DNA from 4 places in the Rhizobium sp. ZK1 genome. Region 4 is predicted to be linked to each of the others. Evidence: predicted binding sites of a transcription regulator. Region 4 holds the regulator's gene; each other region holds the start of a gene.

Region 1 (7,206 bases), 1.5 Mb from region 4:
CTTCGAGGTCATGACGATGGAGCCGATGGTGATGCGGATCTTGGCGTCGGAGACTTCGACGGTGACGATCGCATCCGGCACATCGACGAGCTTCTGCAATTCTCCGACCGTCTTGCGCGGAATGATGATACCCGGCATGCCTTCCGAGCCGGAAGGCGCATCCACATCGGCGCGGGCCAGACGGTGGCCGTCGGTCGCGACGGCGCGCAGCTTCAGGTCGCCATCGCTTTCGATCGTGTGGAAGAAGATGCCGTTCAGATAATAGCGGGTTTCTTCGGTGGAGATCGCAAACTGTGTCCGGTCGATCAGCATCTTCAGGTCGCTTGCCTTCAGCTTGAAGGAATGCGTGAAGGTACCGGCCGTCAGGTCAGGGAAATCGGATTCCGGCAGGCACTGCAGCGAGAACTTCGAGCGGCCCGACTGAACGTTCATCGAGCCCCCGTCCTGCGTGGTCGCGAGCAGGACTTCCGCGCCATCGGGAAGCTTGCGCACGATATCGTAAAGGAGATGGGCGGGAACGGTGGTGGCACCCGCCTGCTCGACATTGGCAGGCGTCGCTTCGGTAATTTCGAGATCGAGGTCGGTCGCCTTCATGTCGAGGCTCTGGCCGTCCGCCTTCAAAAGCACGTTGGACAGGATCGGGATCGTGTTGCGGCGTTCGACCACGCGATGCACGTGGTTCAGCGACTTCAAAAGGTTTGACCGCTCAATAGTAATACGCATGGGATGCTACCGCTTTCGACCTTTATTGTCCGGGCGCCTGCAAGCGCCGCGTCACTGCTTTCCCCTTTGGGAGAGGGGAGTGGACGGGCAAAATGGCAGAACTTTGCTGGCGATTGCAAGAGGTATGGCTGTCCACAGGCCTGCAAATGCCGTTTTGCAGTGCAATGCTCACAGAAATTGCGCCCCTTGTCGAAGTGACACCGCTCGCCCATAAAGGGCAGAGCCCGGCGGGACGAAAGTGAGTGACATGACGGAAGAGACGACAGCGGAAACCGGCGCCCGGCGCGGCTTTCGCCTGCACAATATTGCGGTGCCGGCGCGCCCGCTCGAATCGGCTCTCTATCTCGTCGCCACACCGATCGGCAATCTCGGTGACATCACGCTGCGGGCGCTGGAAACGCTCGCCGGTGCCGATGTCCTGGCCTGCGAAGATACCCGCGTTACCCGCGTTTTGCTTGATCGTTACGGCATCCAGAACCGCCCCTTCGCCTATCATGAGCACAATGCCGATGAGGCCGGGCCGCGATTGCTGCAGGCGCTCGAAGCCGGCAAGTCGGTGGCGCTTGTCTCCGATGCCGGCACGCCGCTCGTTTCCGACCCCGGCTATCGGCTGGCGCAGCAGGCGATCGAGATGGGCTACCGCGTTATCCCCATTCCCGGTGCTTCGGCGCCGCTTGCCGCCCTCGTCGGTTCAGGCCTGCCGAACGATGCCTTTCTCTTTGCCGGCTTCCTGCCGACCAAGGACAAGGCGCGCCGCGATCGGCTCGCGGAATTTTTAGCCGCACCAGCCACGTTGATTTTCTTTGAATCACCCCATCGCATTGGCGCGACGCTGCTGGCCGCTGCCGATGTGCTCGGCGCCGAACGCGAGGCGTCGGTCTGCCGCGAACTGACGAAGACCTATGAGGAATTCCGCCGTGGCACGCTTGCCGAGCTCGCAGCCCACTATGAAGAACATGACAATGTGAAGGGCGAGATCGTGCTGGTGATCGGCCCGCCGAAAAAGCGGGCCGCTACCGAAGCCGACGTTGACGCGGTTCTCGCCGATCTCTCAAAAGACCTGCCGACTGCGAAGGCCGCAACCGAGGCTGCTCGCTTGACTGGTCTGCCGCGCAAGGTGCTCTACCAGAAGCTCCTCGACATGAAGGCGGAAAATGGCTGACGGCGAGGCGACGCTCCGCAGAAGAAAGGCGCTGCGCCGCGGCTGGACGGCGGAATATATTGCCGCCATTTTCCTGATGCTGAAAGGCTACCGTATTCTCGCCCTGCGGCACCGGACAAAGCTCGGCGAGATCGATATTATCGCCCGCAAGGGGGATCTGGCCGTCTTTGTCGAGGTCAAGGCGCGCGTCGACGAAATGGGCGCGGTGGATGCCGTCACCTATGGCTCACAAAAGCGTATCCGGGCCGCAAGTGATCTCTGGCTTGCCCGTCAGCGGGACTATGCCCAGCTCTCACAGCGCTATGATATCGTTGCGATATTGCCGGGGAAGCTGCCCCGTCATTTCCCGGACGCTTTCTAGGGAGGCGCTAAATTCCGCAGGCGCCTAAAACTGGCGAACAAGCTTTCGTTAAAGTTTTAGCGTCTGCTTGAACGGGCTTTTATGACTCTTTTGCTATCCACAGCGCAGCTAGGGGTAGCAACTGGGGGTAATTCATGGCCTGGAAGATGATGCTTGCAACAGCCGCAGCGACGGCTGCGCGGTCGGTGCCTTATGCCGCGTTGAAGCCATCAGGCAAATCTTTCGTCGCGCAGGCAAGCGACCGGATGGTGCTGAAGCCGACGCCGATCAATCCGGATTGGATCATCAGCGGCAATCCGCAGGCGCGCACGGCGGAACACTCCCGCGGCCATGACGAGGCCTCGCTAACGGCGATCTGGGATTGCACATCAGGTGAATTCCGCTGGCGTTTCGGATGGGACGAGACGGTGATGATCCTCGAAGGCGAGGTGCACGTCACCACCGAAGACGGCCTAGAGCGTACACTGCAGGCGGGCGATGTCGCTTTCTTCGCCGGCGGCACCTGGGCGAACTGGCGGGTCGACAATTACGTCCGTAAGGTCGCCTTCCTGCGTAAGCCTTTCCCAAAGCCGCTCGCCATCGCCTACCGCCTGCGCAACCTCTTGCGCAACAGCGGCGGTACCGGCATCGCCGCCTGACAATAGCGCCCGCGGAAACATCCGAAGCCATTGATTGCCGTTGCGTTTGATGCCTGACCGACCTACATCTGGGCGGCATCAGCTCAAGGGACGGAAATGGCCAAGATTAAGAACGTAGCGGTCCAGATGGACCATGTCTCCGGCATCAATATCGCAGGTGATTCCACTTTCGCCATGAGCCTCGAAGCGCAGGCGCGTGGCTACAATCTCTTCCACTACACACCCGAACGCCTGAGCTTCCGCGACGGCAAGCTCTATGCTTCCGTCGAGCCGATGGTGCTGCGCGACGTCAAGGGTGACTACTATGAGCTCGGTGCGCCCGAACGCGTCGACCTCTCGACCATGGATGTCGTTCTGCTGCGCCAGGACCCGCCCTTCGACATGGCCTACATCACCGCGACGCATCTGCTCGAACGAATCCATCCGAAGACGCTCGTCGTCAACGATCCGGCCTGGGTGCGCAACTCGCCGGAAAAGATCTTCGTCACCGAATTTTCCGACCTGATGCCGAAGACACTGATCACCAAGGATCCGGGCGAGATCCGCCGCTTCCGCGACGAGATGGGCGACATCATCCTGAAGCCGCTCTACGGCAATGGTGGCGCCGGCGTCTTCCATTCCACCAGGGATGACCGCAACCTGTCCTCACTGCTTGAAATGTTCGGCCAGCTCTTCCGCGAGCCTTTCATCGCCCAGCAATACCTGCCTGACGTGCGCAAGGGCGACAAGCGCATCATCCTCGTCGACGGCGAATTTGCCGGCGCCATCAATCGCGTCCCCGCCGAGCATGACAGCCGCTCCAATATGCATGTCGGCGGTCGCGCCGAGCCGACCGAACTGACGGCGCGCGAAAAGGAAATCTGCGAGCGCATCGGCCCCGCTTTGCGCGAACGCGGCTTCCTGCTCGTCGGCATCGACGTGATCGGCGACTACATGACCGAAATCAACGTGACCTCGCCGACCGGCATCCGCGAGGTGAAGAAGTTCGGCGGCGCCGATATCGCAAGCCTGTTATGGGATGCCATCGAGCGCAAGCGCAGCTAGGGTAATTTTAGCAAAACCGTGCAGCGGTTATGCGCCCGGAGTTGTGTAGAAACAATGAGATAGAGAATTTCCGCGATTCGATGAAAACGGAAATGCGCTAAGTGTTCCGCCTTTGATCGCCTTCGTTCCGGCTTTACAACCGATCGCAATCTGATTGCAGCGGGTAGCTGAATTCGTTCGCTTATCGTTCTTGTTTTATTCCAAATTCCATGCCAGATTGTGACCGCCTTCATAGGTGGGGTGTAGAGGTTTCGGGGCAGGGCATGGTCGCACGCGTCAGCACGGTTGCGTTTCAGGGCATTGAAGGTGTGCCGGTCGAGGTCCAGGTCATGGTCGCTCCCGGCAAGATGGGAATCCAGATTGTCGGCCTGCCGGACAAGGCGGTTGCGGAAAGCCGCGAGCGGGTGCAGGCGGCCTTGCATGCCTCCGGCCTGGCGCTGCCGGCAAAACGCGTGACGGTCAATCTTGCGCCAGCCGATCTTCCCAAAGAGGGCAGCCATTTCGATTTGCCCATCGCTCTCGGCCTGATGGCCGCACTCGGTGCCATTCCGGCGGACGCTTTGTCCGACTATGTCGTTGTCGGTGAACTCAACCTCGACGGCACGATTGCCGCGATCGCCGGTGCGCTGCCGGCTGCAATCGGCGCCAATGCGACCGGAAAGGGCCTGATCTGCCCGGCTGAAAGCGGCTCGGAGGCCGCGTGGGCGGGTTCCGGGGTCGACATTCTGGCGCCGCGCAGCCTGATCGCACTCGCCAATCATTTCCGCGGCACGCAGATACTCTCACGCCCGGAGCCATCCATTCGCCCGAATGCAGCCAACCTTCCCGATCTCGCCGAGATCAAGGGGCAGGAAAGTGCCAAGCGGGCGCTGGAAGTGGCGGCCGCCGGCGGCCACAATCTGCTGATGGTCGGACCACCCGGCTCCGGCAAGTCGATGCTGGCGTCGAGGCTGCCCTCCATCCTGCCGCCGCTTTCGGCTGCGGAATTGCTGGAGGTCTCGATGATCCATTCCATCGCCGGCCAGCTTTCCGGCGGCAAGCTCTCGGACCGCAGGCCGTTTCGCACGCCGCACCATTCGGCGACCATGGCAGCCCTCATCGGCGGCGGCTTGCGCGCCCGGCCGGGCGAGGCTTCGCTTGCCCATCACGGCGTGCTTTTCCTCGATGAGTTTCCGGAATTTACGCCGCAGGCGCTCGATGCCCTGCGTCAGCCTCTGGAAAGCGGTGAATGCGTCATCGCACGCGCCAATCACCGGGTCTCCTATCCGGCGCGGATCCAGCTCATCGCAGCCATGAATCCTTGCCGTTGCGGCATGGCGGGCGAGCCCGGCCACACCTGTGCCCGAGGGCCGCGCTGCATGACGGATTATCAGGCCCGCATTTCCGGCCCGCTGATGGACCGCATCGATATCCGCATCGACGTACCGGCCGTTTCCGCCGCCGACCTCATCCGGCCGGCGGTGGCTGAAGCGAGTGCCGATGTCGCTCGGCGCGTTGCCCGCGCCCGTGACATCCAACGCGAACGCTATGCCGCTGCAGGTGCTACCGGTATTTCCACCAATGCCGGATGCTCCACCTCGATGATCGAGAAGTTCGCCGAGCCGGATGCGGCGGGATTGCAGTTGCTGCGCGATGCCGCCGACAAGATGAAGTTTTCGGCACGCGGCTATCACCGGGTGTTGAAGGTCGCCCGCACGCTTGCCGATCTCGACGGTGAGGAAACCGTGGGTCGGATCCATCTTGCGGAAGCGATCTCTTACCGCGTCGCCGGCGCGCGGCTGACAGCGGCGGCGTGAGGTTGGGTGATTAGTGAACGGTGATTAGTGAGTAGCGGCTCACAATCGGTGATTGGCCGGCCAAAGTGATTTGCGGCAGGCACTGAAGGCAGCCTCATTCATACTCACTACTCACGAATTCCCATCTCAGCTTCCCAACCCTTCAAACAACGCCGTCGAAAGATACCGCTCGGCAAAGGATGGGATGATGACGACGATGTTCTTGCCGGCATTTTCTGGACGGCGACCGACCTCGATTGCGGCCGTGAGCGCCGCACCTGAGGAAATACCGACGGGCACGCCTTCGAGCCTGGCGACGAGCCGCGCCAGCTGGAAGGCCTCGTCATTGCTGACCGTCACGACCTCGTCGTAGATGCTGGTATCGAGGATCTTCGGCGCGAAGCCGGCGCCGATACCCTGGATCTTGTGCGGGCCGGGCGTACCGCCTGACAGTACCGGTGAATCGCTGGGCTCGACCGCGACGACCCGGATATCCGGCTTGTGGCTCTTCAGCACTTGGCCGACGCCGGTGATCGTGCCGCCGGTGCCGATGCCGGCAACGAAGATATCGACCGTGCCATCGGTGTCGTTCCAGATTTCCTCGGCTGTCGTCTTACGGTGGATTTCCGGGTTGGCCGGGTTCTCGAACTGCTGCGGGATGACGGCATCGGGCAGCGAAGCGGCGAGTTCTTCGGCCTTGGCGATCGCCCCCTTCATGCCCTTCGGCCCCTCTGTCAGCACCAGCTCGGCACCGAGCAGCGCCAGCATCTTGCGGCGCTCGACAGACATCGTCTCCGGCATGGTGAGGATCAGCCGGTATCCCTTGGCAGCGGCGGCGAAGGCAAGCGCAATACCGGTATTGCCCGAGGTCGGTTCGATCAGCACGGTCTTGCCGGGCGAGATCTTGCCCTGCGTTTCCAGGCTCTCGATCATCGCGACGCCGATGCGGTCCTTCACCGAGGCGATCGGATTGAAGAACTCCAGCTTGGCGAGGATATTGGCAACCACGCCCTTTTCCTTGGCGAGCTTGTCGAGGCGAACGAGCGGCGTGTCGCCGATTGTATCGGTGATGGAGGAATAGATGCGGCCGCGGCCCGGTTTGTGCGACATGGGTGCTCTCCCTTTGAAATCCATTCTGAAATCTGCGGAGAGAATAGGGTCAAACTGGTGATGAGACCAGAGCGGCTTCATCCGTCGCTCGCTTAAGCCGGAGAAAAAATCCTTTGAAAACCGTCCGTTGCCGAATGTTTATTTCAGGCTGCACGAGTGGCGATGAAGGCTGCCGTGCCCGCCAGGATGCTGGCGGCGACGCGGTTCAGCGCCTGCAGTGCGCGTGGCCGCTTCAGCATCGTGCGGGCGCGCGATGCCAGCATCATGTAGGGAATGAGCACGATCATCAGCACTACGAAGGTGACGGCGAGCAGCATGAGATAGTCGCGCATGCCGATGCCGCCGAGATCGATCAGCGTCGGCACCAGCGCCACGTAGAACAGCATGGTCTTT
Region 2 (7,206 bases), 1.1 Mb from region 4:
GCGGTGCTTGGCGCGGGTGATGCCGACATAGGCGAGGCGGCGTTCTTCCTCCAGGCCGGCGCGACCGGATTCGTCGAGGGAACGCTGGTGTGGGAAGAGGCCTTCCTCCCAGCCGGGCAGGAAGACAGTGTCGAATTCCAGGCCCTTGGCCGAGTGCAGCGTCATGATAGAGACGGCGTCGAGATTTTCGTTGGTCTCGGCATCCATGACGAGCGAGACGTGCTCCAGGAAGCCGCGCATGGATTCGAAGCTTTCCATGGAACGGATGAGTTCCTTGAGGTTTTCAAGGCGACCCGGCGCTTCGGCGCTCTTGTCGTTCTTCCACATGTCGGTATATCCGGACTCTTCGAGGATCTGCTCGGCAAGTTCGGTATGTGGTGTGTTTTCAAGCAGTTCCTGCCATCGGCGGAAAGATTGAATCACGTCGAAAAGGGCCTTGCGCGCCTTCGGCTTCAGCTCGTCCGTCTCGATCATGTCGGCGGCGGCCGCCAGCATCGGAATGTCGCGGGCGCGGGCATAATCGTGAAGCGCGCGCACCGTCGTATCGCCAAGGCCGCGCTTCGGCGTATTGATGATGCGCTCGAAGGCGAGGTCGTCGGCTGGCTGGGCGACGAGGCGGAAATAGGCCATGGCATCGCGGATTTCGAGGCGCTCGTAGAAGCGCGGACCGCCGATGACGCGGTAGTTCAAGCCGAGCGTGACGAAGCGGTCTTCGAATTCGCGCATCTGGAAGGAGGCGCGAACGAGGATCGCCATGTCGTTCAGCAGATGTTTCCTGCCGTCGGCGTCGCCGCGCTGCAGGCGCTCGATTTCCTCGCCGATGGCACGCGCTTCTTCTTCGGAATCCCAGGAGGCATGGACCTGCACCTTCACGTCGTCAGGATCGGAGCGGTCGGTGAAGAGCGTCTTGCCGAGGCGGCCTTCATTATGGGTGATGAGATGGGCGGCGGCACCGAGGATATGGGCCGTCGAGCGGTAGTTGCGCTCCAGCTTGATGACCTTGGCGCCTGGAAAATCCTTTTCGAAGCGGAGGATATTGTCCACTTCCGCACCGCGCCAGCCATAGATGGATTGGTCGTCGTCGCCGACGCAGCAGACATTCTGCGGCTCGCCCTTGGCACGCTGGGCGAGAAGCCGCAGCCACATATATTGGGCGGTGTTGGTGTCCTGATACTCGTCGACGAGAATGTAGCGGAACTTCTGGTGATATTCCTTCAAGAGATCTGGCTGTTTGCGGAAGATCGCGATCGGATGCATCAGGAGGTCGCCGAAATCGCAGGCGTTCAGCGTCGACAGGCGGTTCTGATAGGCGAAGTAGAGGTCGCGGCCGCGGCCATTGGCGAAGGCGCGCGCATCTCCTTCGGGAATATCGGCCGGCCCGAGGCCCTTGTTCTTCCAGGTATCGATCATGCCGGCGAACTGCTTGGCCGGCCAGCGCTTGTCGTCGAGCCCCTCGGCTTGGATGATCTGCTTGATGAGGCGGATCACATCGTCGGTGTCGAGGATGGTGAAATCGGAGCGCAGGCCGACGAGTTCGGCATGGCGGCGCAGGAGCTTGACGCCGATCGAGTGGAAGGTGCCGAGCCAGGGCATGCCTTCAACGGCGCCGCCGACGAGAAGCGCGATACGCTCCTTCATTTCGCGAGCGGCCTTGTTGGTGAAGGTCACGGCGAGGATCTGCGAGGGGAAGGCGCGTCCGGTCGAAAGAATGTGGGCGATACGGGTGGTCAGAACGCGGGTCTTGCCGGTGCCAGCGCCGGCAAGCACAAGGACGGGACCTTCCAGCGTCTCGACCGCTTCGCGCTGTTCCGGGTTGAGGCCGGCGAGATAATCGGGGCGAGTGCCATCACGAGCCGCCATGGCGCGGGCGGCAATGCCGCCGCCGGCAGCCGGCGCCCTTGGGGCAGGTGCTGCAGGCTGTTGCGGTTTGCGCGGCGCATCGCCCGGTTCCTCATCGAAGAAGGGCATATCGTCGAAACTATTGCTCATGCCGCGTAATGTAGTGATTCGGGAAGGAAAGACCAGAAAGTTGTTCTGCTTTCATTCCCAGCGGCTCAGCTATCCTCAAGTCCTTGTTTGACACATGTCGTCATCGCAAAACCGCTGCATCGTTTTGCGCGGGATACTTCAGGTCGTTTGCGGGCCGGCGAAAGCCAGGCAGACCGAAACCAGCGCAAAGAGCGGCGGTAGCGCAAAGCACCAGGTGCCGACCGTGGCATACAGCAGGGCGGCAAGGCCGCAGCCGAGCGCGAAGGCGAAGACGGCGACCACCATATGCGACAGTCGGCTCTTTACGGGCTTTGCCTGATCGCCGGCGCTGCCATGGGCGAGGTCGGCTAGGTCGATCATGATTTGCGTCGTAGTGCCGGTCATCAGCGTGCTCGGCGGTGAGGCGCCGAGATGGATGCGGTGGGCGGCGTTCTGGATCGCCATGGCGATGACGAGCAGCATGCCGGTTGCGACCAGCGGCAGTCCATCGGGATTGGCGAAGGGGGAAAGCCAGATGGCGCAGGCGCCGCCGGCAATCAGGAAGAGAAGCTTTATGACGAGCAGGATGCGCAGGCCCTTCTCGTCGCCGGGCGGCACATTGTGCGTGAGGTAGCGCAGCAGGAGGATCGTCAGACAGAAGACCGGCAGCGCCAGAAGCTTGGCGATGATGCCCGTCGTGCCGTGGGTCAGTGCCGCACCCAATGTCACGAAGTTGCCGGTGACATGGGCGGGGAAGAGGCCGCCGAGCGCCAGGAAACCGGCTGTATCGACATAACCGCCGGTGAGGCTCAGAAGTACGGGCAGGGCTGGACGCATCGTTTTCCCTCTTATCGTTTTGTCTGGTTACTTTGCTGCGACGGCGTGGATTTCGGCAATATAGCCACCCGGGAATTCCACCATGGCGGCGCGGCGGTCGCCGGATTGATAGGGCGCAACGAGGATTTCGGCGCCGCTATTCCTAGCCTTCCGGAGCGTCGCGTCGAGATCGGCAGTCTCATATCCCGTCATCTCGCGGCCATAGGGGAAGGGCAGGTGGCCATCGGTGACGAGCACCGTCATGCGGCCGAAGATGGAATCGATGCGCAGGCGATGGAATGTCGTGTCCGGCAGGCCGATTTCGACGCCAGGCGCCTTCTTATCGTCGGAGACGAGTTTGCCATGCGAGAAGGCAAGGAAGGCGTGGGTGAAGGCTGCGACACGGTCAGGCGACACGTAGACGCGGTTTTCCGGGACTGTCGTGAAGGCGGGATAGTCTGGCTTGGTTGTATGCCAGTAAAGCTGCATGTTGACGCCGCCCGGCCACTGGATGACGGCGTCGCGGCCGATCGGATCCGGGAAAGCGGAGACGATGACATCGGCGCCGGCCGCCTTTGCCGCGGCGACCGCCTTGTCGAGATCGGTGACGAGATAGCCTGTGCGTTCGGCGCCGAACGGGTAGGGGATCGGCGTCTTGAAGCCGAAGAGCGAGACGGTACCAACCGGCGTCTGCAGAAGCTGCGACGTGGTGCTGCTCGGCGTCGGCGTCACCGTTGCGGTCACCTGCTTGGTGCTGGTGCCGCCGAAGGTGGCGAGGAAGCTCTTGGCAAAGGCGTCCACGTCGCCGGGGGCGACATAGACATGGGTCGTGTCATATTGCGCGCCGACGCCGAATTGCGGTGAGGCGGCCAGCGCCGGGGCGCCGGCCAAGCCGAGAAGGGCAACAAGGGCTAACGATAGACGAAGCATATGCGATCTCCTGCGGCCTGGCCGGCCGTTCATTCGGTACGTTCGAGGTTTACGCCTTGATGAAGGCGAGGACGTCGGCGTTGAACTTGTCGGCTTCCGTCTGGGCGAGGCCGTGCGGGGCACCCGGATAAACCTTCAGCGTGCCGTTCCTCAGAAGTTTGATGCCCTTTTCGGCGGCTGCCTTGATCGGCACGATCTGGTCGGCATCGCCGTGGATGAGCAGGGCCGGAACGTCGATCTTCCTGAGGTCTTCGCTGTAATCGACCTCGGAGAATTCATGGATGCAATCGTAATGGCCCTTGATGCCGCCGGCCATGCCCATCAGCCAGAAGGTTTCGCGCAGGCCTTCGTTGACCTTGGCGCCGTCGCGGTTGAAGCCGTAGAAGGGGATGGTGAGGTCGCGGTAGAATTGCGAGCGGTCGCCGGCCGTGCCCTTGCGGATGCCGTCGAAGACCTCGATCGGCGTGCCCTCGGGATTTTCAGGCGTCTTCAGCATCAGCGGCGGTACGGCGCCGACGAGCACGACCTTGGCGACGCGGCTCGTGCCATGGCGGCCGATATAATGGGCGACTTCGCCGCCGCCGGTGGAATGGCCGATCATGATGAGGTTCTTGAGGTCGAGCTTCTCGATGAGTTCGGCGAGGTCATCGGCATACTGATCCATATTGTTGCCGTTCCACGGCTGGGAGGACTTGCCGTGTCCGCGGCGATCATGGGCGATAACGCGGTAGCCCTGCTGGGCAAAGTAGAGCATCTGGACTTCCCAGGCATCGCCCGACAGAGGCCAACCATGGGAGAAGAGGATCGGCTGACCGTTGCCCCAATCCTGATAATAGATCGTCGTTCCGTCCTTGGTGGTGATCGTCGGCATTGAATTTGTCCTATGCTGGGGTTGGGAGGATCTGTGCCCTGAGGCGGATGGGTTGCACCGTGGTGCTGACACGGCCAGAAAACATGTTTGCAGGGGTCAGCGGAAGTGATGCTTTGGTGCAGGTTGCCTTATGCTTTTTCCCTGAGATCGAGCCAGGCGACGAGCAGGAAGCCGCCGACGAGGCCCAGATGTTCGAAGAAGGAATTGGCAGCCATGAAGCGCTCCATTCCCACGGGTAATTCCCAGAAACGCAGGGCGAGGAAGGTGGCGAGCAGCGTGAAGGCGCCGAGGGCGAGCGCGCCCAGCCATCGAAAAAGGCCGATGAGAATCATGAGTGAGGCTACAAGCTCCATGATGATGACGAACACGGCGAAAAGCGGAGCGGGCGACAGGCCGAAATGGGTCATTTCGCCGATCGCGCCCGGAAAATCCGTGAGCTTGTTGAGGCCGCCCTGCAGATAGGCGGCGCAGAGGCCGAGATGGGCGATGAAGCGCATCCACTGCGCGCCGAAGAGAGGACGGGCGAGGGACGCAAGTCGGATTTCAAGGGCATGCATCGGATCGATCCTCAGACGGCCCAGCAGGCGCAGCCGAGCGCGCCCCAAAAGCTCTTGAGATCGGAGACCGGCGCCTGCGAGCCCCAGGCATTGGCGTGGGCATGGCCGTGGACGTTGCAATCATTGGCGCAGCCGCAGGACGAGATCAGGCGGCGGTGCAGCGAGTTCTTGCCGGCACCTTCTGGTTCGCCCCAGGCGGCATAACCTTTGAAGCTGCGCACCGGCGACCAGTCCGGCATGGCGGGTGGGACCGGGTTTTCATCGAGGCTGGCGAAAGTGCCTGATCCATAGACGATCCTGCCGCCGACCATGGTGAGCTCCGAGGTGAGGAACGAGATTTCCTCTTCGGCGCAGGCAAAGAAATCCTTGTCCGGCACGATGAGATCGGCGAACTGGCCCTTCTCGATGCGTCCCTTCTTACCTTCTTCATTGGAGAACCAGGTGACGTTTTCGGTCCACATGCGCAGCGCCGTCTCGCGGTCGAGGCAGTTGGCGCGTGGATAGATTGCCATGCCGCCGACAGTGCGGCCCGTGATCATCCAGGAGAGCGACACCCAGGGATTATAGGAGGCGACGCGGGTCGCATCGGTGCCGGCGGAGACCTTGACGCCCTTTTCCAGCATGCGGGCGACCGGCGGGGTGGCTTCGGCCGCACCCACACCATAGCGCTCGACGAAATATTCGCCCTGATAGGCCATGCGATGCTGCACGGCGATGCCGCCGCCAAGGGCTGCGATCCGGTCGATCGACCGTTCGGAAATCGTCTCGGCGTGGTCGAAGAACCAGTTGAGGCCTTCGAGCGGGATATCCTGATTGACTTTTTCGAACACATCGAGCGCGCGGCTGATCGTCTCGTCATAGGTGGCGTGAAGACGCCAGGGCCAGCGGTTTTCGGCGAGCACGCGCACGACCTCTTCCAGCTCGCCTTCCATTTCCGGTGGCATGTCGGGGCGCGGTTGTCGGAAGTCCTCGAAATCGGCAGCGGAAAAGACCAGCATTTCGCCAGCGCCATTGTGGCGGAAATAGTCGTTGCCCTGCTTGTATTTCACCGAAGCGGTCCAGTTGAGGAAGTCTTCCTTCTCCTGCTTCGGCTTCTGGGTGAAGAGATTGTAGGCGAGACGCACGGTCATCTGGCCTTCGTCGGCGAGCTTCTGGATGACGGCGTAATCGTCGGGATAGTTCTGGAAGCCGCCGCCTGCGTCAATGACGCCGGTAATACCCAGACGGTTCAGTTCGCGCATGAAATGGCGGGTGGAATTGACCTGGTAATCGAAGGGCAGTTTCGGACCCTTCGCGAGCGTCGAATAGAGGATGCCGGCATTCGGTTTGGCAAGCAGCAGGCCAGTCGGATTGCCGTTTGCATCTCGGGTGATCTCGCCGCCGGGTGGGTTCGGGGTGTCCTTGGTATAACCGACGGCGCGAAGGGCGGCGCCATTCAGAAGGGCGCGGTCATAAAGATGCAGGATGAAGACAGGGGTATCCGGCGCGACCGCGTTGATCTCTTCGATCGTCGGCAGGCGCTTTTCCGCAAACTGGTGCTCGGTAAAGCCGCCGACGACACGAACCCATTGCGGCGCAGGTGTTGCCGCCACCTGGCGTTTCAGCATGTCCATCGCGTCGGCGAGCGAGCGAACGCCATCCCAGCGTAATTCCATGTTGAAGTTCAGGCCGCCGCGGATGACGTGCGTGTGGTTGTCGATGAGGCCGGGAAGGACGCGCTTGCCCTTGAGGTCGACCACCTTCGTATTCGGCCCCTTGAGCGCCATGATCTCGGCATCGTGGCCGACGGCGAGGAACCTGCCGTCTTTGACGGCGACGGCGCTGGCTGTCGGATTGGAGCGGTCGAGCGTGGTGATCAGGCCATGATGCAGGATGAGGTCGGCAGTTGCGTTTTCCATAGTCTTCGTCCTCGAGCGAAAGCGGGTATCAGACCTTGTCAGAAGGCTTTGCGTCGGAAGGTGCGCTGCCTTTCGGCAGGTGGCCGAACATGTGCGGCTTTATCTGGTTCAGCCACGAGACGGCCGCAGGCTCCTTGTTGATCAAGGTCTTCGCGAATGGGATGAC
Region 3 (7,206 bases), 1.3 Mb from region 4:
AGTGCATTAAACTTTCGGCGGCGATATCGGACAACAAGAGCCCCATCCGTTCCGAAACGGAGCAATGCTTAATTTTCACGTAACCCTGCGCGGAGCTCGCGCGGGGCTTTGTCTCGAAAGAGATTGCGCCGCTCATCTGTTCATCCATAGAACGACGCCAGCCATCATGATGATGGTTAGAGGCTCGTCACCCTCTACGGGAGACTGCAGACGAGCCTCGTCCGAAAGAAACTTCGAATATTCCATCAGCAATTCGAAGTATTCCCATCCTTCACCTGAATATATCCTACACCGATGATTGTGCCATCCGCGGCGCGGATGAAGGACGGCAGAAAATGCGGTTCGGCGGGGTTGCAGACGGCGGCGCTGGTATATTCGTTCAACGCGATCTCGTCCTTCGACAGAGCCGAATAATTCATATCTGTTTCGAGTGAGGCATAGGCGGAGCCGGCAAAGGCGCCGCCCCCCAGAAGAAGGGCCGCAGCCCACGGGCGTATAAGCGTTTGCATTATTGTCTCCAGCATTGATATCAGCTTTTCAACACGCGAGACGGAGAGTTGGTTCCTTGGAAACTCCTGGAGGGAACCTGGATTTATCTCACCAGCAAGCGACAATGCACATAACCGCTTCCGACAACCTCCTCGGCAATTGCCAGCGCTCGCACGCTATCGCCCCATTGCCGAACGAAACCTTCGAGAATAACGCTGGAACCAACGCTGATGACGATGATGTCAGTCGCGTCGAGATCGGCTGCGGCATGCAGGGCGCTTTCTACGGACGCGCGCAAGGCGGCCGCATTGTGGTCCGTCATCCGGGCTTCCTCGTGGGGTGGCAAGCTGTGAAACCGCAGCACCATGACCGTTCCTGACATTGGCTAATAGGGATTTAACGCATGAACACGACGTTTTGTTGCCACGGGCTGCCGGCTGGAGGCATAGTCGCCGTGGTGGTGCTCCTGACGCCGGCCCTTGCCAGGAGACGTCAGGAGCCGCCGCAAGCAATTGCAGCCGAAGGAACCGATGATGAAAGCGCTGGTGCCTGCCCTTCTTGCCACGACCCTTCTGGCCGCGCCTTTGCTGGCCGGCTGCTCGGCCGCGGACGCGCCTGCGCTGGAGCCCATTCCCGGCAGCATCACCTATGGCGGTCAGCCGCGCACGAAGCTGACGAAGTCGCCGATCGGCAGCGCCGTCTATAACGACTTTTACAATCAGTGGGGCCAGCACGTCTACGAGACCTATATCCTCCAGCCCGACCGCAGCCTGAAACTGGTGCGACGCCAGATCGTACCGGACTTTCCGCAGTAGAGCGCCGTGCGTCCATTCAGACGCAAAGAGGAGGCTCTACGTCTATGAACTGGCGCATCGGGCTTTCCGAAAATCGGTCGATTTGCGAGCCGATGCTGCAGTGCACGGCAGTCCGCACCTGCTTGACAGCGGCGCCAATCGAGAACATCCAAGGAACATCTGATTTTATTCGCGGGCGCTGATTCTCCCACGAAGCCCAACCGGACGGCTGGATGTATCTCGAAAGACTCAATCCCCAGCAGCGCATGGCCGTGGAGCACGGCACACTCACTGACGGCAGCCATGTGGCCGGGCCGCTGCTGGTCATCGCCGGCGCCGGTTCCGGCAAGACGAATACGCTTGCCCATCGCGTTGCCCATCTCATCCTCAAGGGCGCCGATCCGCGCCGCATCCTGCTGATGACCTTTTCGCGCCGGGCGGCCACCGAAATGGGTCGGCGCGTCGAACGTATCTGCGGCGAGGTTCTCGGCAAGAATTCCGGCATCATGGCCGATGCGCTTGCCTGGAGCGGCACGTTTCATGGCATCGGCGCGCGGCTGCTGCGTGACTATGCCGAACAGATCGGCATCGACCCGGCCTTCTCAATCCATGACCGAGAAGACAGCGCCGACCTGATGAACCTCGTGCGCCACGATCTCGGCTTCTCCAAGACAGAAAGCCGGTTTCCGACGAAAGGCACCTGTCTGGCGATCTATTCGCGTGCGGTGAATTCCGAGACGGAACTGCCGCTGGTGCTGCGCGACGCCTTCCCCTGGTGTGCCACCTGGGAAAAGCAGCTTCGCGAGCTTTTTGCCTGCTATGTCGAGTCGAAACAGAGCCAGAACGTGCTCGATTACGACGACCTGCTGCTCTACTGGGCACAGATGGTGGCCGAGCCCATGATCGCCGAGGATATTGGCAGCCGCTTCGATCATGTGCTCGTCGACGAGTATCAGGACACCAACAGGCTGCAGTCTTCGATCCTGCTTGCCCTTAAACCCACCGGGCACGGACTGACCGTCGTCGGCGACGATGCGCAGTCGATCTATTCCTTCCGGGCCGCGACGGTGCGCAACATTCTCGATTTTCCGGCCTCCTTCAGCCCGGCCGCCAACATCGTCACGCTCGACCGCAACTATCGCTCGACGCAGCCGATCCTTGCCGCCGCCAACGCGGTCATCGACCTTGCCTCGGAGCGTTTCACCAAGAACCTCTGGACGGAGCGGGAGTCGCCGGAGCGGCCGAGGTTGGTCACGGTGCGCGACGAGAATGATCAAGCCCGCTATGTGGCCGATAAGGTTCTCGACAATCGCGAAGAGGGCGTGAAGCTGAAAAGCCAGGCCGTGCTCTTCCGCGCCTCGCATCACAGCGGTCCGCTGGAAGTGGAGCTCACCCGCCGCAACATTCCCTTCGTGAAATTCGGCGGACTGAAGTTTCTCGACAGTGCGCATGTGAAAGACATGCTGGCAGCATTGCGCTTTGCCCAGAATCCGCGCGACCGGGTGGCAGGTTTCCGGCTGATGCAGATCTTGCCGGGTATTGGCCCTTCCACGGCACAAAAGGTGCTGGACCATATGGCGGAAGACGCGAGCCCGGTGACGGCGCTTGCCGCCATGCCGGCGCCGCCACGCTCGGGCGATGACTGGACTTCGTTCGTTTCCACCATGCAGGAACTGAAAACCGGCAAGGCCGGCTGGCCTGCCGAGATCGAACTGGTGCGGAAATGGTATGAGCCGCATCTGGAACGGCTGCATGAGGATGCGAGCGCCCGGCTTGCCGATCTCATACAGCTCGAGCAGATCGCCGGCGGCTACGCCTCCCGCGAACGCTTCCTGACGGAACTGACGCTCGATCCGCCCGATGCCACCTCGGATCAGGCGGGTGTGCCGCTGCTCGACGAGGATTACCTCATCCTTTCGACCATCCATTCGGCCAAGGGGCAGGAATGGACAAAGGTCTTCATGCTGAACGTCATCGACGGCTGTATTCCTTCAGATCTTGCGGTCGGCACGACGGCCGAAATAGAGGAGGAGCGACGGCTGCTCTATGTGGCGATGACACGCGCCAAGGACAGCCTCGATCTCGTCGTGCCGCAGCGTTTCTTCACCTATGGGCAGAATTCGCAGGGCGACCGGCATGTCTATGCGTCGCGCAGCCGCTTCATTCCCGCCACGTTGCTGCAATTCTTCGAGGTCTGCGGCTGGCCTCAGGTGAAAGCCGATACGGCAGCAGCCCAGCAGGCGCGGCAGGTGCGCATCGATGTCGGCGCGCGCATGCGCGGCATGTGGCGTTAGAGCAATTCCAGCAAAAGTGCGCAGCGGTTTTGCGTCCGGAATTGCGTAAAACAAAGAGATAGGGCCTCTCCTGACCAGATGGCGCTAAAGCGCGAGCGGCGGCTTGGGTGGTTCGAAAAACCGGGCGATCATCTCGTCGTTGACCAAGGCGATCGTCGGCGGTGACCATTTCGGGTTGCGATCCTTGTCGACCACGGCCGCGCGTACGCCCTCGTAGAAATCGTGGCCATGCAGGATTTGCATGCAGGCGCCAAGCTCACGGGCGAGGCATTCGGCAAGTGTACGGCTCTGGCGTCCGGCACGCAGCAAACGAAGCGCAAGCTTCAGGCTCGTCGGTGAGCGGGTGAGAATGACGCGGCGGGTCTCGGCGGCAAATTCACCTTCTTCCCTCGCAAGCGCCGAAACGATCGCCTCAACGCTGTTGAAGTGGAAGGCGCGGTCGATCATCGCCGCATTGGCCTGCAGTCTGCCTTCGCCCGGTTGATCTGATAGATTGCGTAGCGCCGCGTCGACATCGTCTGACGAGCTCCCCACGGGCAGATCCGAGAGACGCTGAATTGCCTCTTCGAGACGCGAGAAGGGCATATAGAAATCGGCAAGTCCGGCATGGATTGCATCGGCGGCATTGATATCGAGCCCCGTCAGGGCCATCCATGTACCGCTTTCGCCTGGCATGTGAGGCAGCAGCCACGTGGCGCCGACATCAGGGAAGTAACCGATGCCGGTCTCCGGCATGGCAAGGCGGGTGCGTTCGGTGACGATACGGTGGCGACCGTGGCTGGAAAGCCCGACGCCGCCGCCCATGGTGATGCCGTCCATCAACGCCACATAAGGCTTCGGATAGTTGGCGATACGGTAATTGAGGCGAAATTCCTCGCGCCAGAAGGTTTCCGCCAAGCCGTCGCCGGTACGCCCGCTGAGGTGAATGGCGCGGATATCGCCGCCGGCGCAGAAGCCGCGCTCACCCTCGCCCATCACGACGACGCTTGCCACGGATTGGTCACCGGCGAAATCGTCAAGTGCGGCGGCAATTGCACGCACCATCGGGATGGTCAGGCTGTTCAGCGCCCTTGGGCGGTTCAGCCGGACAAGACCTGCCGTACCACGTCGTTCAACTATGACTTCGCTCTGATTGCCGTTGTCCATGGTCCACCTCACTCCTGCCCTAGCAATAAACGGGGTTAGGCCGAGGTTCCAGTGGCTGGCTGATCAATCAGGCCGAGAGAGACTGCGAAACGCTGACATCGCGCCTGACCGCGTAGTCGATTGCCAGTTCCAGCGGCAGCGGCCGAGAGAAATAATAGCCCTGCGCCAGGCGCACACCGATGCCTTTCAGCGACTCTGCCACGTCCTCACTTTCGACCCCTTCGGCCACTGAGGCAATGCCAAGGTTCTGGCAGAGATTGGCGACGGAGCGGGTGATGTTCATGCAGCGCGCATCGCGATCGAAATTCATCACGAAGGCCTTGTCGATCTTCAGCTTGTCGAAGGCCAGGCGGTGGATGTGGCTCAAGCTCGAGTAACCCGTACCGAAATCGTCAAGCGCAATCGAGATGCCGGCAGCGCGCAACACGCCGATCACCTGATCGGCGGTGTCGAAGTCCGACAGCAGCGCCGTCTCTGTGATCTCGAATTCGATGCGTTTGGGATCGACGCCGGAGCGCGTGATCATGGCGAGCAGGACCATCGATGTTTCGTGGTCGCAGATATCGCGGGCCGAGAGGTTGAAGGAAACGCGCAGGTGCGACGGCATGATCTTCAGCGCGTCGAGCGCCTGGCCGAAGAGAATGCGCGTCACGCGGCCGATCACGGCAGTGCGCTCGGCAGCCGGGATGAAGGCATCCGGGCTGATACGGCCGAAGCGCGCGCTGTCCCAACGCGCAAGCGCCTCAAAACCCACGACACGGCCGCTGCGCAGTTCGATGATCGGCTGATATTCGAGCTTCAACTCCTTGGCAAAATTCTCCGCCTGCAGCTCCAGTTCGATCAGATAGCGCTGCGTCAGGATTTTTTCGTGCTCCGGCGAGAAGAGTTCGACACCGCCGGTACGCTTGCTCTTGACCTGATAGAGCGCGAAGTCCGCCTTTTCGTAGAGATCTTCGGCGCTGTATTCGCCCGCATCAGGATAAACGATGCCGCAGGAGCCGGAGACACGCACTGAACCGTCCGGAATTTCATAGGGATCACGCACGGCGGCACACAGCGCCAGACCGAGGTCGGAGACGCCCCTCAACGTCATATCAGACGGGAAAATGATGCCGAATTCATCGCCGCCGAGGCGTGAGACGATACCCTGATCGCCAACCAGCGAGACGAAGCGGCGCGCCGTCTCCTTCAACACGAGATCGCCGGCCGCGTGGCCGAAGACATCGTTGACAGGCTTGAAGCCGTCGAGATCGAGGATGCCGATGACGGGCGGCGCGGCCGGATTCTTCTGCAGCATCTTCTCGAGCGAGAGGAAGAAACTGCGGCGGTTGGCAAGACCGGTCAGTTGGTCCTGCATGGCATTGCGGCTATTGACGAGGTTCAGTTCCTCGGCTTCCGCCTGCTTCTGCTTGAGTTCCTCGGCAAGCCAGACCAGATGGGCGAAATTCTGGAAATAGCTGTTTATGACGCGCAGAAAGGGCAGAACGAGGAAAAGGCCGCTGACTGCCGTCGCGACGAAAACCGGGTTACCGGAAAACAGGAAGGTCACGATCATCGCTGTGAACGTGATGACCGTTGTAATCGCCGCTGCGAGCGGCAGGTGCATCAGACAGAAGACGCAGGAAATGCCGGTTACGACGAGGAAATAGGCGATCTGACCCTGCTGCGAGGCATCGCCATATTGATAGAGCGCAACAGCCCAGCCGCCGAAGCCGATCGTGAGGATAACGGCGCCGACCAGCGTCACCTTCATCAGCCTCAGCGCACGCTCCGGCGTGACATTTTCCTTGCCTGTTATCTCCCACCAGCAGAGGCGGAAGACGCAAACGATGCTGAGACTGACGGGAATGTAGAGCGAAAGCCAAAGAGGCGCCGACTTGATATGCGTGATAGCCACAGCCAGGGCATTGATGACGAGAAGAACGTACAAAATCGGAATCTGTGATGACAAAGCCTTGAACTGCGCCACCAGAAACTTCGGATTATCTTTTTGCAGCCGCAATGATGCTATGAAGTTCTTCATGATCCCTTTTCCTTTGGCGGAAGAGAGCCAGAGAAAGCTTGATTATTCCTTATTCACTTAACGTCAGACCCTCGCATCTGCGCGAGGATGGTAAATGCTCGGTTGCAAGTTCAGAAGGAGGCCGCAGCCAGCGCGCGATGAATGCTGTGCAGATCGTCGACGCTCTTGTTCATCAGGAAGAGTTCCCAATCGAGCGAACTGCGGACGATGGATTCCAGCGAATCGTGTTTCGGCGTCCAGTTCAGCACGCGGCGGGCGAGCGTCGCATCGGCGACGACGCTTGCCGCGTCGCCCGGCCGGCGCGGCGCCATATTGATCTTGAAGGAGTGGCCGTTCAGGCGGGTGACCATGTTCAAGACATCGAGCACGGAATAGCCGTTGCCATAACCGCAATTGGCGACGAGTGGCCCCCTACCCTGGCGCAGATGCTGGAGCGCTTTCAAATGCGCCGCCGTCAAAT
Region 4 (7,206 bases):
TCATTTCGTTCCATTGTGCGATCCAGCCGACGGTACGGGCGAGAGCGAAGAGCACGGTGAACATCGTGGTGGGGAAGCCCAGAGCCTTCAGAGTGATGCCTGAATAGAAGTCGATGTTCGGATAGAGCTTCTTCTCGATGAAATAGGAGTCGGTCAGAGCGATACGCTCCAGTTCCATCGCGACTTCGAGAAGCGGATCGTCCTTGATGCCGAGTTCGCCGAGAACTTCATGCGTCGTCTTCTGCATGATCTTGGCACGCGGATCGTAGTTCTTGTAGACGCGATGACCGAAGCCCATCAGGCGGAACGGGTCGTTCTTGTCCTTGGCGCGGGCGATATATTCGGGAATACGGTCAACCGTGCCGATCTCCGTCAGCATGTTGAGGGCTGCTTCGTTGGCGCCACCGTGAGCGGGACCCCAGAGGCAGGCGATGCCGGCTGCGATGCAGGCGAACGGGTTCGCGCCGGAAGAACCGGCGAGGCGGACCGTCGAGGTCGAGGCGTTCTGCTCGTGATCGGCATGCAGAATGAAGATGCGGTCCATGGCGCGCGAAAGCACCGGGTTGACCACATATTCTTCGCAGGGAACGGCAAAGCACATGCGCAGGAAATTCGACGCGTAATCGAGGTCGTTCTTCGGGTAAACGAAGGGCTGGCCGATATGGTACTTGTAGGCCATGGCAGCGAGCGTCGGCATCTTGGCGATCATGCGCAGGCTGGCGACCATGCGCTGGTGCGGATCGGTGATGTCGGTGGAGTCGTGATAGAAGGCCGAAAGCGCGCCGACGCAGCCGCACATGACGGCCATCGGGTGGGCGTCGCGTCGGAAGCCGGTGAAGAAGCGGCTCATCTGCTCGTGCACCATCGTGTGGTGCGTGACGCGATAGTCGAAGTCTTTCTTCTGAGCGGCGGTCGGCAGTTCGCCGTAGAGCAGCAGGTAGCAGACTTCCAGGAAGTCGCCGTGCTCGGCAAGCTGCTCGATCGGGTAACCGCGATGCAGCAGAACACCTTCGTCGCCGTCGATATAAGTGATCTTCGATTCACAGGATGCGGTCGACGTAAACCCGGGATCGTAGGTGAAGGAGGCCGTATTTTTATAAAGTGCACCGATATCGATGACGTCAGGTCCGACCGTGCCTTTTCGGACGGCGAGGTCGACTGATTTGTCACCGATTTTGATTGTTGCGCTTTGATCCGTCATGCTGATCCTCCGGAGTGGCGGTGGCGCCGCAAAAGCGCCATAAGAGTTAAGCGTCCTAAGCGATAGCTATATGATCGCGAAGCTAATGCCAAGTTACCGTGATGCCATTTTGTGCATCGCGGCATCATCTTTTAGGCAGTGCAGCGATGAGCCCCATGCATATCAGAACACCATGATTTGACTGGATTTTTCGTTCGCGTGAATTTTCCTCGTATTTCAATCGATTATTGTTTGCGCGTTTTGAACACAGGTTGCATTCTGCCGATATCCGGGGGGCGGGTCCAAGCGATTATGACGGGGTTCGAGACAAGAGAACGGCAGGCGCAATCCGTTGATGCCAAGATGGATTTTGCCGATGTCGCACCGCGCGCCATTGTGACGCAACCGGTAAGGACGCAAGCTGCTGTTCCGCTGCAGCGGCGGCTGATTGGCATTGCGAAACAACACGCCGAATCGTCTATTCGCATGGCCGGGGAAGAGGCTGGCCACGGTCGCCTCATTCTCTTCTCGCCGGTCTTTCTCGGTGCGGGTGCCGCGACCTGGTTTCTGGCAGTTTCGGATTTTCCGGTCGTCTCGCTTGGTCTCTGCCTGTTTGTCCTCCTCCTTGCCGTTGCGCTCTGCGGATATGGCCGGACGCAATTGCGGGCGACGCTGCTTGCTCTGCTTCTCTTTGCCGGTGGAATGCTTTCGGCACAGGTCGAAACATGGCGGGCGCGGACCTTGATCCTGGATTCCGCCGTAACGACAACGGTGACCGGCCGCATCGAGCGTCGCGAAGGCGATGGAAGAGGGCGCTGGCGCTATATTCTTGCTGTTACCGGAACGGATGCTCCTGAGATCAAGCGTCCACCCAAGCGCATTTCCGTCCTGGTCCGGGGCGCCACGCAGCCCTTTGAGCTTGGTGACGTCATCGAGGGCAGGGCACGTCTCACGCCTCCGGCGGGACCGGCACTTCCCCACCTCAACGATTTTGCTTTCAGCGCCTATTTCGATGGCATTGGTGCCAACGGCTTTTTCTATGGTGCGCCGAAAAAGGCTGCGTCGCAGCCGCAGCAGGCGGGCTCGTTCGGTGAGGCGACCCTGGAATGGCTCTATCGGCTCAGGAGCGGCATCGGCGATCGAATCCGCTCCGTCCTGCCGGGTGATACCGGCGCCTTTGCTGCTTCACTTGTCACCGATGAGAGACGGGCGATCTCGGATGAAACGACCGAGGCGCTACGGCAATCCGGCCTTGCCCACATCATCGCGATCTCCGGTCTCAATATGGCGCTCTCCGCCGGCATCTTCTTTGTCGGCCTGCGGGTCATCCTCAGTCTTTTTCCCGCCATTGCCCAGGCATGGCCGACCAAGAAAATCGCGGCGGCCGGCGCGCTCGCTGCGGTGACGGCTTATTATCTGATCTCGGGTTTTGCCGTCTCCGCCGAACGCGCTTTCATCATGATGGCGATCATGCTGGTTGCCGTCTTCTTTGACCGGCCGTCGATCAGCCTTAGAAACGTGGCGCTGTCCGCGCTCCTAATCCTCGCAGTCTCGCCATCGGAGGTGCTGGGGCCGAGTTTCCAGATGTCCTTTGCCGCAACGCTTGCCCTGGTCGCCGGTTACGACCTCTGGAAAGTGCGTCCGATGCGGGAGAATGCCTTTGCCAAGCTGCCGATCCTCAAACCTGTCCTCATGATTGGCAGCTTCTTCGGCGGCATTTTCCTGACGTCGCTCATCGGCGGTTTCTCGACCGCGCTGTTTTCGATCGAGCATTTTCACCGGCTGACTGCCTACGGCCTGCCGGCAAATCTCGCGGCCATGCCTGTCATTTCCTTCATCGTCATGCCTGCCGGGATGCTGGCGATGCTGCTGATGCCTTTTGGCCTCGATGGCCCGATGTGGCAGGTCGCAGGCTTCGGGCTCGATCTGGTGATAAAAATCGCAAAGACGGTATCGAGCTGGGGCGGCAATATCGATGTGGGCCGTTTGCCCGGCTGGTACTTCCCGACAGCCGTCTTCGGGTTTCTGCTGCTAACCTTGCTCAGAACCAGACTGCGGCACGCCGGAACAGCAATCGTTGCGGTTTCCACGCTTGCCGTCGCGTTGCTTCCGGTCGAGGCGATGCCCGACATCACCATCGCCGAAGATGGCGGCCTGGTTGCTGTTGTCGATGGAGAGGCGATAGCTTCGAATCGCGAAAAGCCTCCTGCCTTCATCTTCGAACAATGGCAGCGGGCGCTTGCCATGGAAGAGCATCGAAAGCCGTTCATGCTCCAGGCTGTCAATGTCCCCGCTGCGCCTGAAGGCAAACGGCTGCAGCTGTCACGGGATCAGCAGGACGAAGCCAGAGCAGCAATGAGACATGCCGCAGCAAGCTCGCCATCGCGCTTCTCCTGCCAGAAGGGCGCCTGGTGCACTACCTTGCTCGGGAATGGAAAGAAACTGACGATCATCGACAATGCAGCCTATCTCGGGCCGGCCTGCGATACGGCCGATATCGTCGTTACCCCTGTCCGTTTGCCGTTTGACCATTGTCGCTCCGGCGCATTGCTCTTTACTGGCGAGACACTACGCAGAACAGGCTCCGTCGAACTTCGTTTTACCGATAAGGGAACTGAGATCACAACTGCATTCGACACGTTGCGACGGCCCTGGATGCGCCACCGTGCCTATGACTGGCGCAGCGACAGTTTCGCAGACGCCAGTACGTCACCGGTCAGTGATAGCGGCGAATGAGGCCGACGAGCTTGCCCTGGACCTTGACGCGATCCGGCGGGAAGATGCGCGTCTCATAAGCGGGGTTTGCTGCTTCGAGTGCAATCGATGCACCCTTGCGGCGAAAACGCTTGAGCGTCGCTTCCTCCTCGTCGACGAGTGCCACGACAATATCACCGGGATTGGCGGTGCTGCCGTTGCGGATGATGACCGTGTCGCCATCGAAGATGCCGGCTTCGATCATCGAGTCGCCACGAACCTCGAGCGCATAATGCTCACCCGAGCCCAGCATGTCGGCGGGAACATTGATGTCGTGCGTATTGTTCTGGATTGCCGAGATCGGCACGCCGGCGGCGATGCGCCCCATGACCGGCACAGAAATCGAATTGCCGTTGTCGGCAGCAGGTGCAGGCTTTGCCGGAGCGGGAGCCAACGGCTGAGGCTTTCCGAGGCTGCCCTCGATGACGCTCGGCGAAAAGCCGCGCCGAGGCTGCAGGCTTGGGCTGTAGGCTTCCGGCAACTTGATGACTTCGAGCGCGCGTGCCCGGTTCGGAAGCCGGCGAATGAAGCCGCGTTCCTCGAGCGCCGTGATCAGCCGGTGAATACCGGATTTCGAGGCCAGATCCAGCGCATCCTTCATCTCATCGAAAGACGGCGGAACGCCTGACTCCTTCATCCTTTCGTGAATGAAAAGAAGGAGTTCCTGTTGTTTGCGCGTGAGCATGGCGTCTAACCCCAGTCTTGAAACAAATCCAGAACGGACACTATATGTTCCATATGTGTTCCGCAAGTGGCTAAATTTTCGTAAAACTTCTGTTCATTCTGCTGAGAATTTTATTTTTATCTGCGGAAAGCCTGCCCGGCCTTGCTTCGTAGCGCCTGCTGAAGCACATCATCCTGGTGATGCTGGAGAGTAGCTGATGACCCAGGATATGCTTCCGATCGATCATCTCGTTTTGCCGGTTACCGATATCGAGCTTGCCCGCGAAAGGCTGGGCAAGCTCGGTTTCACCGTCGCGCCCGATGCCCGCCATCCCTTCGGCACTGAAAATGCCTGTGTTTTCTTTACCGATAAAACCTACCTTGAGCCATTGGGTGTCGCGAGTGTGGAGGAGAGCGAGGAGACGGCGCGTGAGGGCAATGTGTTCACTGCCCGCAATCAGGCTTTCCGTTTCCGCTGCGGCAGCGAGGGACTGTCCGCCATCGCCTTTGTGACAGCGGATGCGAAGCACGAACACGCTCGATTCGTGAAGAGTGGCATCAGTGCAGGTTCTGTGCTGCAGTTCGAACGTTCCGTGAAAATGCCTGACGGTGCAGAAAGTGTTGCCGGCTTCCGGCTCGCTTTCGCTGGTGACCTCCGGGCACCGGATTTTTTTCTCTTCGCTGTCGAGCGCATCAACCCGCTTCCGGCCGACCGCAGCGCGCTGGAGATCCATGCCAATGGCGTGACAGGCATTGCCGAGATCGCGCTCGCGGCGCCCGAGCCGACAGCTTTCGGCGAGTTCGTTCGCGCGGCGGCAAAAGCCGCTTCTGCGGATGTCACGAGTTTCGGGCTGGAGGTGCCGACCGGAAACGCAAAGATCAGCCTGATGACCCCAGAGGGGCTGGAGGCCTATTTCGATCTGGCGACGCCGGATAGCGATCGCGGCCTGCGCGGCCGGGCGATCCTCTTTGCGGTTGCTGATCTGGCCGTGACAGAAGCGCATTTGGCTGCTAACGGGGTGACCTATACACGCAAGGCCAACCGTATTCTTGTGAAGCCCGCGCCCGGTCAGGGCACGCTCTTCGCCTTCGAGGAAACACCATGAGCTCCAATACCAATGCAGAGGTCCGGATCGGCGAGGGCGCTGGCCAGGTTCTGTTTTCCAATTCTGCCAAGCTTTCGCTCATCGCTGGTCCGTGCCAGATGGAAAGCCGCGAGCATGCCTTCATGGTCGGCGGCACGCTGAAGGAGCTGTGCGACAAGCTCGGTATCGGCCTCGTCTACAAGACCTCCTATGACAAGGCAAACCGCACCTCGATTTCCGCCAAGCGCGGTATCGGCCTCGAAAAGGCGATGGAGGTTTTCGACGACCTCAAGAAAGAATTCGGCTTTCCTGTCCTGACGGATGTTCATACGGCAGAACAATGCGCCATTGTCGCTGAAACCGTCGACGTGCTGCAGATCCCGGCCTTCCTCTGCCGCCAGACGGATCTTCTCGTTGCCGCCGCCAAGACCGGCCGCGTCGTCAACGTCAAGAAAGGCCAGTTCCTCGCGCCCTGGGACATGAAGAATGTCCTCGGCAAGCTGAATGCCAGCGGCAATCCGAATATATTGCTTTGCGAGCGCGGTGTTTCCTTCGGCTACAACACGCTGGTCTCCGACATGCGTTCCCTGCCGATCATGGCGGCGATGGGCGCTCCTGTTATCTTCGACGCCACGCATTCCGTCGCCCAGCCGGGCGGGCAGGGCGATTCCTCCGGCGGCCAGCGCGAATTCGTTGAAACGCTGGCGCGTGCTGCCGTAGCCGCCGGCGTTGCGGGTGTCTTCATCGAAACCCATGAGGATCCGGACAATGCCCCTTCCGACGGCCCGAACATGGTCTATCTTAAGGATATGCCGCGGCTTCTGGAAAAGCTGCTCGCCTTTGATGCGATTGCCAAGGGCTGACAGTCAAAAGCCTGACATGATCGTGTTATAGCGACGATCAGACAGGCAGGCCGGAGGTGTCGCAAAGCGCCATTGTAATTTGCGTACCTTCGATTAAGACGGTTTCAAACGATTTATCCACCCACGAGCAGGAAAAAACCATGACTGCAATTACCGATATCATCGCCCGCGAGATTCTCGATAGCCGTGGTAACCCCACCGTCGAAGTCGATGTCTATCTCGAAGACGGCAGCATGGGCCGTGCAGCTGTTCCCTCGGGTGCTTCGACCGGCGCGCATGAAGCTGTCGAAGTGCGCGATGGCGGCAAGCGCTATCTCGGCAAGGGTGTCGAAAAGGCCGTCGAGGCCGCCAACACGGAAATCTTTGACGCGATCGGCGGCATCGACGCCGAAAACCAGATCCAGATCGACAAGATCATGATCGAACTCGACGGCACGCCGAACAAGTCGCGTCTCGGCGCCAACGCCATCCTCGGCGTTTCGCTCGCCGTCGCCAAGGCTGCCGCAGAGGCTTCCGGCCTGCCGCTCTACCGTTACGTTGGCGGCGCTGCCGCAAACCTGCTGCCGGTTCCGATGATGAACATCATCAACGGCGGCGCACATGCCGACAACCCGATCGATTTCCAGGAATTCATGATCCTACCGGTTGGCGCAGATTCGAT

Evidence for each region. Region 4 encodes LexA, which represses DNA repair genes until DNA is damaged. Its sites were predicted from a motif close to TGTTCNNNNTGTGTTCNG; they were not measured.
Region 1: the regulator LexA is predicted to act here: its motif matches at 4,114-4,131, upstream of ACK9YZ_RS22450 (YifB family Mg chelatase-like AAA ATPase).
Region 2: the regulator LexA is predicted to act here: its motif matches at 2,031-2,048, upstream of ACK9YZ_RS13555 (ATP-dependent helicase).
Region 3: the regulator LexA is predicted to act here: its motif matches at 1,445-1,462, upstream of ACK9YZ_RS01055 (ATP-dependent helicase).

Annotation. Positions count from the first base shown of each region.
Region 1 covers NZ_CP180586.1:4,458,868-4,466,073, forward strand. Annotated here, with positions in the region: gene dnaN (DNA polymerase III subunit beta) at 1-723, opposite strand, end outside; gene rsmI (16S rRNA (cytidine(1402)-2'-O)-methyltransferase) at 971-1,885, shown strand; gene ACK9YZ_RS22435 (YraN family protein) at 1,878-2,246, shown strand; gene ACK9YZ_RS22440 (cupin domain-containing protein) at 2,381-2,884, shown strand; gene gshB (glutathione synthase) at 2,981-3,928, shown strand; gene ACK9YZ_RS22450 (YifB family Mg chelatase-like AAA ATPase) at 4,192-5,724, shown strand; gene cysK (cysteine synthase A) at 5,851-6,813, opposite strand; gene ACK9YZ_RS22460 (LysE family translocator) at 6,957-7,206, opposite strand, start outside.
Region 2 covers NZ_CP180586.1:2,608,585-2,615,790, reverse strand. Annotated here, with positions in the region: gene ACK9YZ_RS13555 (ATP-dependent helicase) at 1-1,989, opposite strand, end outside; gene ACK9YZ_RS13550 (YoaK family protein) at 2,128-2,805, opposite strand; gene ACK9YZ_RS13545 (glyoxalase) at 2,833-3,714, opposite strand; gene ACK9YZ_RS13540 (alpha/beta fold hydrolase) at 3,764-4,585, opposite strand; gene ACK9YZ_RS13535 (DoxX family protein) at 4,714-5,142, opposite strand; gene ACK9YZ_RS13530 (amidohydrolase) at 5,154-7,040, opposite strand; gene ACK9YZ_RS13525 (XapX domain-containing protein) at 7,069-7,206, opposite strand, start outside.
Region 3 covers NZ_CP180586.1:208,677-215,882, reverse strand. Annotated here, with positions in the region: gene ACK9YZ_RS01075 (DUF982 domain-containing protein) at 1-10, shown strand, start outside; gene ACK9YZ_RS01070 (hypothetical protein) at 246-509, opposite strand; gene ACK9YZ_RS01065 (BON domain-containing protein) at 593-853, opposite strand; gene ACK9YZ_RS01060 (hypothetical protein) at 1,023-1,304, shown strand; gene ACK9YZ_RS01055 (ATP-dependent helicase) at 1,517-3,577, shown strand; gene ACK9YZ_RS01050 (enoyl-CoA hydratase/isomerase family protein) at 3,662-4,723, opposite strand; gene ACK9YZ_RS01045 (putative bifunctional diguanylate cyclase/phosphodiesterase) at 4,791-6,746, opposite strand; gene galE (UDP-glucose 4-epimerase GalE) at 6,857-7,206, opposite strand, start outside.
Region 4 covers NZ_CP180586.1:1,499,005-1,506,210, forward strand. Annotated here, with positions in the region: gene gltA (citrate synthase) at 1-1,201, opposite strand, end outside; gene ACK9YZ_RS07795 (ComEC/Rec2 family competence protein) at 1,493-3,916, shown strand; gene lexA (transcriptional repressor LexA) at 3,897-4,619, opposite strand; gene ACK9YZ_RS07805 (VOC family protein) at 4,816-5,703, shown strand; gene kdsA (3-deoxy-8-phosphooctulonate synthase) at 5,700-6,545, shown strand; gene eno (phosphopyruvate hydratase) at 6,686-7,206, shown strand, end outside.